Regions from separate parts of the Desemzia sp. C1 genome, predicted to be linked through region 2. Evidence: a T-box and tRNA genes for the amino acid it is inferred to sense, from the RefSeq annotation. Region 2 holds a T-box; the other holds one or more tRNA genes.

Region 1 (3,623 bases), 850 kb from region 2:
CTCGACCATGATCTGGTCGGGAGACAGTGTCAGACGGGCAGTTTGACTGGGGCGGTCGCCTCCTAAAATGTAACGGAGGCGCCCAAAGGTTCCCTCAGAATGGTTGGAAATCATTCGTAGAGTGTAAAGGCAGAAGGGAGCTTGACTGCGAGACCTACAAGTCGAGCAGGGACGAAAGTCGGGCTTAGTGATCCGGTGGTTCCGCATGGAAGGGCCATCGCTCAACGGATAAAAGCTACCCTGGGGATAACAGGCTTATCTCCCCCAAGAGTCCACATCGACGGGGAGGTTTGGCACCTCGATGTCGGCTCATCGCATCCTGGGGCTGTAGTCGGTCCCAAGGGTTGGGCTGTTCGCCCATTAAAGCGGTACGCGAGCTGGGTTCAGAACGTCGTGAGACAGTTCGGTCCCTATCCGTCGCGGGCGTAGGAAATTTGAGAGGAGCTGTCCTTAGTACGAGAGGACCGGGATGGACACACCGCTGGTGTACCAGTTGTTCTGCCAAGAGCATCGCTGGGTAGCTATGTGTGGAAGGGATAAACGCTGAAAGCATCTAAGCGTGAAGCCCCCCTCAAGATGAGATTTCCCATCACGTAAGTGAGTAAGACCCCTGAGAGATGATCAGGTAGATAGGTTGGAAGTGGAAGTCTAGTGATAGGCGGAGCGGACCAATACTAATCGGTCGAGGACTTAACCAAGATTTTAGGTGGATTCAACGGATCCGAACGAATGCGATATTAGACAAATCCAGTTTTGAGAGCGCAAGGTTCTCAATATGTGTGGTGATGATGGCAAGAAGGTCACACCTGTTCCCATGCCGAACACAGAAGTTAAGCTTCTTAGCGCCGAAGGTAGTGAGGGGTTTCCCCTTGTGAGACTAGGACGTTGCCACGCATAGTTTTTTTGGAGGTTTAGCTCAGTTGGGAGAGCATCTGCCTTACAAGCAGAGGGTCAGCGGTTCGAGCCCGTTAACCTCCACCATGAGTCATTAGCTCAGTTGGTAGAGCATCTGACTTTTAATCAGAGGGTCGCAGGTTCGAATCCTGCATGACTCATACTAGTTGTATCAGCTAGTATGTTGCCTAATTTAAGATATGCGGGTGTGGCGGAATTGGCAGACGCACTAGATTTAGGATCTAGCGCCGCGAGGCGTGGGGGTTCAAGTCCCTTCACCCGCACCATATTTTTATTGGTTGTAACATCAGCCGGCTTAGCTCAGTTGGTAGAGCATCTGATTTGTAATCAGAGGGTCGAGGGTTCAAATCCTTTAGCCGGCACCATTTGCGGAAATAGCTCAGTGGTAGAGCACCACCTTGCCAAGGTGGGGGTCGCGGGTTCGAACCCCGTTTTCCGCTTTCTAGTTATGCTAGAAACAATAACTTGTTCATTAAAGCCGGGGTGGCGGAACAGGTAGACGCACAGGACTTAAAATCCTGCGGGTAGTGATATCCGTGCCGGTTCGATTCCGGCCCTCGGCACCATTTATTTTGCACCCATAGCTCAATTGGATAGAGTACTTGACTACGAATCAAGCGGTTGCAAGTTCGACTCTTGCTGGGTGCATCTCTTTTATAGAGTGTTGCAAAAAGTATACGGGAATTAGCTCAGCTTGGTAGAGCACTTGGTTTGGGACCAAGGGGTCGCAGGTTCGAATCCTGTATTCCCGATTTCTTTCTAGGGGCCTTAGCTCAGCTGGGAGAGCGCCTGCCTTGCACGCAGGAGGTCAGCGGTTCGATCCCGCTAGGCTCCATTGTAACAAGCTTTCTTAATTTAATTATGGCGGTGTAGCTCAGATGGCTAGAGCGTCCGGTTCATACCCGGGAGGTCGTGGGTTCGATCCCCTCCGCCGCTACTTTAATTGAATAAAAGAACTTGGACCTTTAGCTCAGTTGGTTAGAGCAGACGGCTCATAACCGTCCGGTCGTAGGTTCGAGTCCTACAAGGTCCACTTTGATCTTTTGATTAGATTTTCCTTGTAACTATGGAGGATTACCCAAGTCCGGCTGAAGGGAACGGTCTTGAAAACCGTCAGGTGTGTAAAAGCACGCAAGGGTTCGAATCCCTTATCCTCCTTAACTCACTTTTGTGGGCAGAAACATTTATATTATCGCGGGGTGGAGCAGTTGGCAGCTCGTCGGGCTCATAACCCGAAGGTCACAGGTTCAAGTCCTGTCCCCGCAATATATTGCTCTATAAGCAATAGAAATAGCAACAATGGTCTCGTGGTGTAGGGGTTAACATGTCTGCCTGTCACGCAGAAGATCGCGGGTTCGATTCCCGTCGAGACCGTTTATGCGGGTGTAGTTTAGTGGTAAAACCTCAGCCTTCCAAGCTGATGATGGGAGTTCGATTCTCCTCACCCGCTTTTTTTATGGGCCTATAGCTCAGCTGGTTAGAGCGCACGCCTGATAAGCGTGAGGTCGATGGTTCGAGTCCATTTAGGCCCATTGCACCAAGTTTTTCTTGGATGTATAACAGCATATATGTGGTTTGGGGAAGTACTCAAGTGGCTGAAGAGGCGCCCCTGCTAAGGGTGTAGGTCGCTAACGCGGCGCGAGGGTTCAAATCCCTCCTTCTCCGTAAGTTTTAGCACCATTCCATAATATGATAAGAATTAAAGGCCCGTTGGTCAAGCGGTTAAGACACCGCCCTTTCACGGCGGTAACACGGGTTCGAATCCCGTACGGGTCATAAGGTTTCATTACCTTATCAAATCAAATAGATTAATTGTTATACCGGAGGATTACCCAAGTCCGGCTGAAGGGAACGGTCTTGAAAACCGTCAGGTGTGTAAAAGCACGCAAGGGTTCGAATCCCTTATCCTCCTTAACTCACTTTTTGTGGGCAGAAACATTTATATTATCGCGGGGTGGAGCAGTTGGCAGCTCGTCGGGCTCATAACCCGAAGGTCACAGGTTCAAGTCCTGTCCCCGCAATATATTGCTCTATAAGCAATAGAAACAGCAACAAAGGTCTCGTGGTGTAGGGGTTAACATGTCTGCCTGTCACGCAGAAGATCGCGGGTTCGATTCCCGTCGAGACCGTTTTAACTGAATATAAGGCCCGGTAGCTCAGTTGGTAGAGCACTTGATTGAAGCTCAAGGTGTCGGCAGTTCGACTCTGTCCCGGGCCATAACTAAAATGCGGGTGTAGTTTAGTGGTAAAACCTCAGCCTTCCAAGCTGATGATGGGAGTTCGATTCTCCTCACCCGCTCTTTTTTTATGTCTTCAGGGCCTATAGCTCAGCTGGTTAGAGCGCACGCCTGATAAGCGTGAGGTCGATGGTTCGAGTCCATTTAGGCCCATTACCTTATGGTTAAAAATAATTAATTAAGGCCCGTTGGTCAAGCGGTTAAGACACCGCCCTTTCACGGCGGTAACACGGGTTCGAATCCCGTACGGGTCATGCGATAAAAGCTGACGACGTCATAATGACGCCGTCAGTTTTTTTATTTTGAATGGAACAAACAAAAGCATCCTTTTTATGAGGATGCTTTTTGCTGCACATTATAGTAGGTAAAAAGAAATGGTTTCAATAAGAGTAAAGACAAATAGATAAGTCATTTGATAAAGGAACAGTGTTTTTAAGCACAGTTTTTTTTCTTTTTTACGATGGATCATAT
Region 2 (3,623 bases):
TGGTTTTAATTAAAAGTATGAATTATTCAGGTAATTAATTTCATTTTTAATTTTTTCGTAGTTCACTCAAAGTATAAGAAAAACTTTAACATTGAGAACCAGTCATCTTAAAGAACCAAACAGAACTGGTCCACTAACTATAATTAGTGGAGACTATTTCTTCCACAAAACCATATAATGCTACATGATGTCCTATGTCTAAAATTTGATAAACTCTTCTTAGTTCATATATTATATCTGACATTTCTAACCAATGATTGGATTTCAATCAAGTGGATCAAGACTTTGTTTCATCTGTAGCGAGCCATGTGAAATAGTGTCCCTCGGAAAATCCTTTATTACAAGATATCACTGGAAGTTTATCTAATTCACTAAGTCTGAAATGTATACTTAGTGTGAGAAAAAATTTATTACTAACCCTATCCCCAAAAGAAGTAGCACAAAAGGAACGATTGGTGGAAAAACAAAACAAAAGAGAATTGCTAAAATCCAATGAATGCATCCAAATTCTCCTTCTCCTCTTTCTTTGCTATTAGCAGAAGCAATCCCCACGACTATAATAACCAAAATAAAAAACCACATAATTAAATCCCCTCTCTATAAAATTTAATTAAAACAACAATTCCTAGATTATTCGTACTTTTCATAAAAGTACTTCAAAATCGTAATGCATCCATGTTTTACTAGTCCTTTTTCATCACCTAGGGAGTGAAAAAGGAATACGGCCAAAACCGAAAGATTATCCGATTTTAAGACACTAATGCTAAAAGTATGAATAATCTAGGATTGAGTTGTTTTTGTTAATGAATATTCACGAATTGTTTCAAATAATCATACATCTTTTGGGCATTCTCTTCATCTTTAGAAATCAACAAGCAAGTATCGTTTCCTCCAACAGATGCCACGACTTCAGGGAATTCGATCGTGTCGATCAAAGCTGCTGCTACATGAGCATTACCAGGTATAGTCACCAGAATGGTCATAAATTGAACCCGTTCTAATTTCACTACCACATCTCCCAATGTTGACTGCAGACGCTCTTCAACGGAAAGGTTATTTGTTTGGTACAACGTATACTTCATGCCGCCTTGCGGAGTAGACGTCTTAATCAAGTTCATTTCTTTGATGTCTCTAGAGATCGTTGCTTGAGTTGCGTCCACACCTTCTTCTTTTAAATAATGGAGCAATTCATCTTGCGTAGAAATATCTCGATTAGTAATAATTTGTTTAATTGCTAATTGACGATTTGTTTTCTTCATATCAAAACCTCCATATGTAATTCGTATCTTTGTCTACAAGTATATCAAAAAACATTAGAAAGCGGTTAATATTTCGACTAATTTTACAAAAAAAATGAATAAAGATTCTTTTTCAGGAAAAGGATAGCAACTTACTCCCTATTTTGTTATAATTAGCTGTACAAAATTGAATGAAACGATCGTAGATAAAGAGAGTACTGCTTAAGGACATTAAAAAGCGAGCTGGGACGGTGTAAGCCAGTAATAGAGTTTTGCAGGAAGCGCACTTTTGAGAGATATGAACGAATGGGTTAACCCAATGAGTTCTGTCCGGCTAATTCAAGCCGTTACCCTGAATCAAGTGGTTGTGTCTTTAGGGCATTACAATGAGAGTGGTACCGCGGGAATTTCTCGTCTCTTTTTTAGTTTATTCATGGAAATAACTAAAGAAGGGCTATTTTTTTGCCTAAAAATCAACTTTTAGCCGTGCACGATTTATTCGTCCTTATTGATTCTAAGACGAACCGGATTTACTGATCGTAAAATAAAGTTCAATATCGTTCACCTTATTTACTATTCATTCAGAATGAAAAATAAAAACCAAATTATTATTAATCGGAGGAGATTTTAAAATGGATTACAAATTACAAATTGCTCAGTCTTTACACGAACACGTTTTTGAATCGTTATCTTTAGAAGATATTCTTGGCTTACTTGAAAAACCAAAATCAGTAGAACATGGGGATGTGGCTTTCCCTACATTCTCATTAGCTAAAGTTTTTCGTAAAGCCCCTCAGCAAATCGCTGCTGATCTAGGAGAAAAAATCAGCTCTCCAATCGTTGAAAAAGTAGAAGTTGTAGGTCCTTACTTAAACTTCTTCTTAGATAAAAAATTCGTCAGCTCAACTGTATTGAAAGAAATCCTTACTCAACAAGACAATTTTGGTGCCAACAACGTCGGAGAAGGAAAAAACATTCCTATTGATATGTCTTCACCGAACATTGCTAAACCTATATCTTTGGGTCATTTACGTTCAACTGTTATCGGAAATGCATTAGCAAATATCGTTGAGAAAATGGGTTACAACCCTATCAAGATCAATCATTTAGGCGACTGGGGAACTCAATTCGGTAAATTGATGACTGCTTATAAACTTTGGGGATCCGAAGAAGCTGTTAGAGAAAACCCTATTCAAGAACTCCTAAAATTATATGTAAAATTTCATGATGAAGCAGAAGAAAATCCTGCTTTAGAAGATGACGGCCGTGAATGGTTCAAAAAACTAGAAGATGGCGATGAAGAAGCTGTTGAATTATGGAAATGGTTCAAGGCTGAATCGATGAAAGAATTCAACCGCATTTACGATAAACTAGAAATCACTTTTGACTCTTTCAATGGAGAAGCTTTCTATAACGACAAGATGCAAGAAGTTGTCGACTTATTAGAAGAAAAAAATCTGTTAACTGTCGACAATGGAGCTAGCATCGTAGATCTAGAAAAATACGACTTAAACCCTGCTTTGATCAAAAAATCAGACGGCGCTACATTATACATTACACGTGATTTGGCAGCTGCTATTTATCGTAAACGTACTTACGATTTTGCCTTATCTCTTTATGCAGTTGGTAATGAACAAAGCAACCACTTCAAACAATTAAAGGCTGTACTAAAAGAAATGGGTTACGATTGGGCTGAAGATATGCACCACGTACCATTCGGCTTGATTACTAAAGATGGTAAAAAGTTATCTACTCGTAAAGGGAAAATCGTTCTTTTAGAAGAAGTATTGGATGATGCTGTTTCAGTAGCCTTAAAACAAATCGAAGCTAAAAACCCTGATTTAGAAAACAAAGAAACGGTTGCTAACCAAGTAGGTATCGGAGCGGTTGTCTTCCACGATCTTAAAAATGATCGCTTGAACAACTTTGACTTCACTATCGAAGAAATCGTACAATTTGAAGGCGAAACTGGACCTTATGTACAATACTCTCGAGCTAGAGCTTTAAGTATTTTGCGTAAAGCTGATGCAGGTGAACTTTCATTAGATGCTGCTTATGCTTTAAACGACTCTTACAGCTGGGAAGTTATCAAATTGATCCAAGAATACCCAGAAACTGTTCAACGTGCTTTTGATAAACTAGAGCCATCTGTCATCGCAAAACATGCGATTCATTTGGCACAAGCTTTCAACAAGTACTACGCTAACAGCCGTGTCTTAACCGAAGATGCTGAAAAACCAGCTCGCTTGGCTCTTGTTCAAGCTGTAGCTATTTTACTGAAAGAAGACTTAAGATTATTAGGAGTCCACTCACCAGACCAAATGTAGAGTGCGAATTAATCTGAAGCAATACACTTACTCCTAATGAATTTACCTCACCTTTCAT

The links. A T-box is a leader RNA that pairs with one kind of tRNA and senses whether it is charged. The one in region 2 lies ahead of argS (arginine--tRNA ligase), so its partner is inferred to be a tRNA-Arg.
Region 1: it has a tRNA-Arg gene. The T-box ahead of argS (arginine--tRNA ligase) is inferred to sense a tRNA for this amino acid. The anticodon was not compared.

The regions. Positions count from the first base shown of each region.
Region 1 is NZ_JAJIZP010000003.1:1,749,326-1,752,948, forward strand. Features, by position in the region: rRNA gene LMF32_RS08870 (23S ribosomal RNA) at 1-698, shown strand, start outside; rRNA gene rrf (5S ribosomal RNA) at 779-894, shown strand; tRNA gene LMF32_RS08880 (tRNA-Val) at 906-981, shown strand; tRNA gene LMF32_RS08885 (tRNA-Lys) at 983-1,055, shown strand; tRNA gene LMF32_RS08890 (tRNA-Leu) at 1,097-1,181, shown strand; tRNA gene LMF32_RS08895 (tRNA-Thr) at 1,205-1,280, shown strand; tRNA gene LMF32_RS08900 (tRNA-Gly) at 1,284-1,355, shown strand; tRNA gene LMF32_RS08905 (tRNA-Leu) at 1,393-1,481, shown strand; tRNA gene LMF32_RS08910 (tRNA-Arg) at 1,490-1,563, shown strand; tRNA gene LMF32_RS08915 (tRNA-Pro) at 1,594-1,667, shown strand; tRNA gene LMF32_RS08920 (tRNA-Ala) at 1,678-1,750, shown strand; tRNA gene LMF32_RS08925 (tRNA-Met) at 1,779-1,852, shown strand; tRNA gene LMF32_RS08930 (tRNA-Ile) at 1,875-1,948, shown strand; tRNA gene LMF32_RS08935 (tRNA-Ser) at 1,984-2,073, shown strand; tRNA gene LMF32_RS08940 (tRNA-Met) at 2,109-2,181, shown strand; tRNA gene LMF32_RS08945 (tRNA-Asp) at 2,217-2,289, shown strand; tRNA gene LMF32_RS08950 (tRNA-Gly) at 2,295-2,365, shown strand; tRNA gene LMF32_RS08955 (tRNA-Ile) at 2,374-2,447, shown strand; tRNA gene LMF32_RS08960 (tRNA-Ser) at 2,493-2,580, shown strand; tRNA gene LMF32_RS08965 (tRNA-Glu) at 2,620-2,691, shown strand; tRNA gene LMF32_RS08970 (tRNA-Ser) at 2,738-2,827, shown strand; tRNA gene LMF32_RS08975 (tRNA-Met) at 2,864-2,936, shown strand; tRNA gene LMF32_RS08980 (tRNA-Asp) at 2,972-3,044, shown strand; tRNA gene LMF32_RS08985 (tRNA-Phe) at 3,061-3,133, shown strand; tRNA gene LMF32_RS08990 (tRNA-Gly) at 3,144-3,214, shown strand; tRNA gene LMF32_RS08995 (tRNA-Ile) at 3,232-3,305, shown strand; tRNA gene LMF32_RS09000 (tRNA-Glu) at 3,335-3,406, shown strand; gene LMF32_RS09005 (hypothetical protein) at 3,508-3,623, opposite strand, start outside.
Region 2 is NZ_JAJIZP010000003.1:2,596,612-2,600,234, forward strand. Features, by position in the region: gene LMF32_RS12960 (hypothetical protein) at 391-582, opposite strand; gene argR (arginine repressor) at 801-1,259, opposite strand; T-box leader at 1,433-1,660, shown strand; gene argS (arginine--tRNA ligase) at 1,871-3,565, shown strand.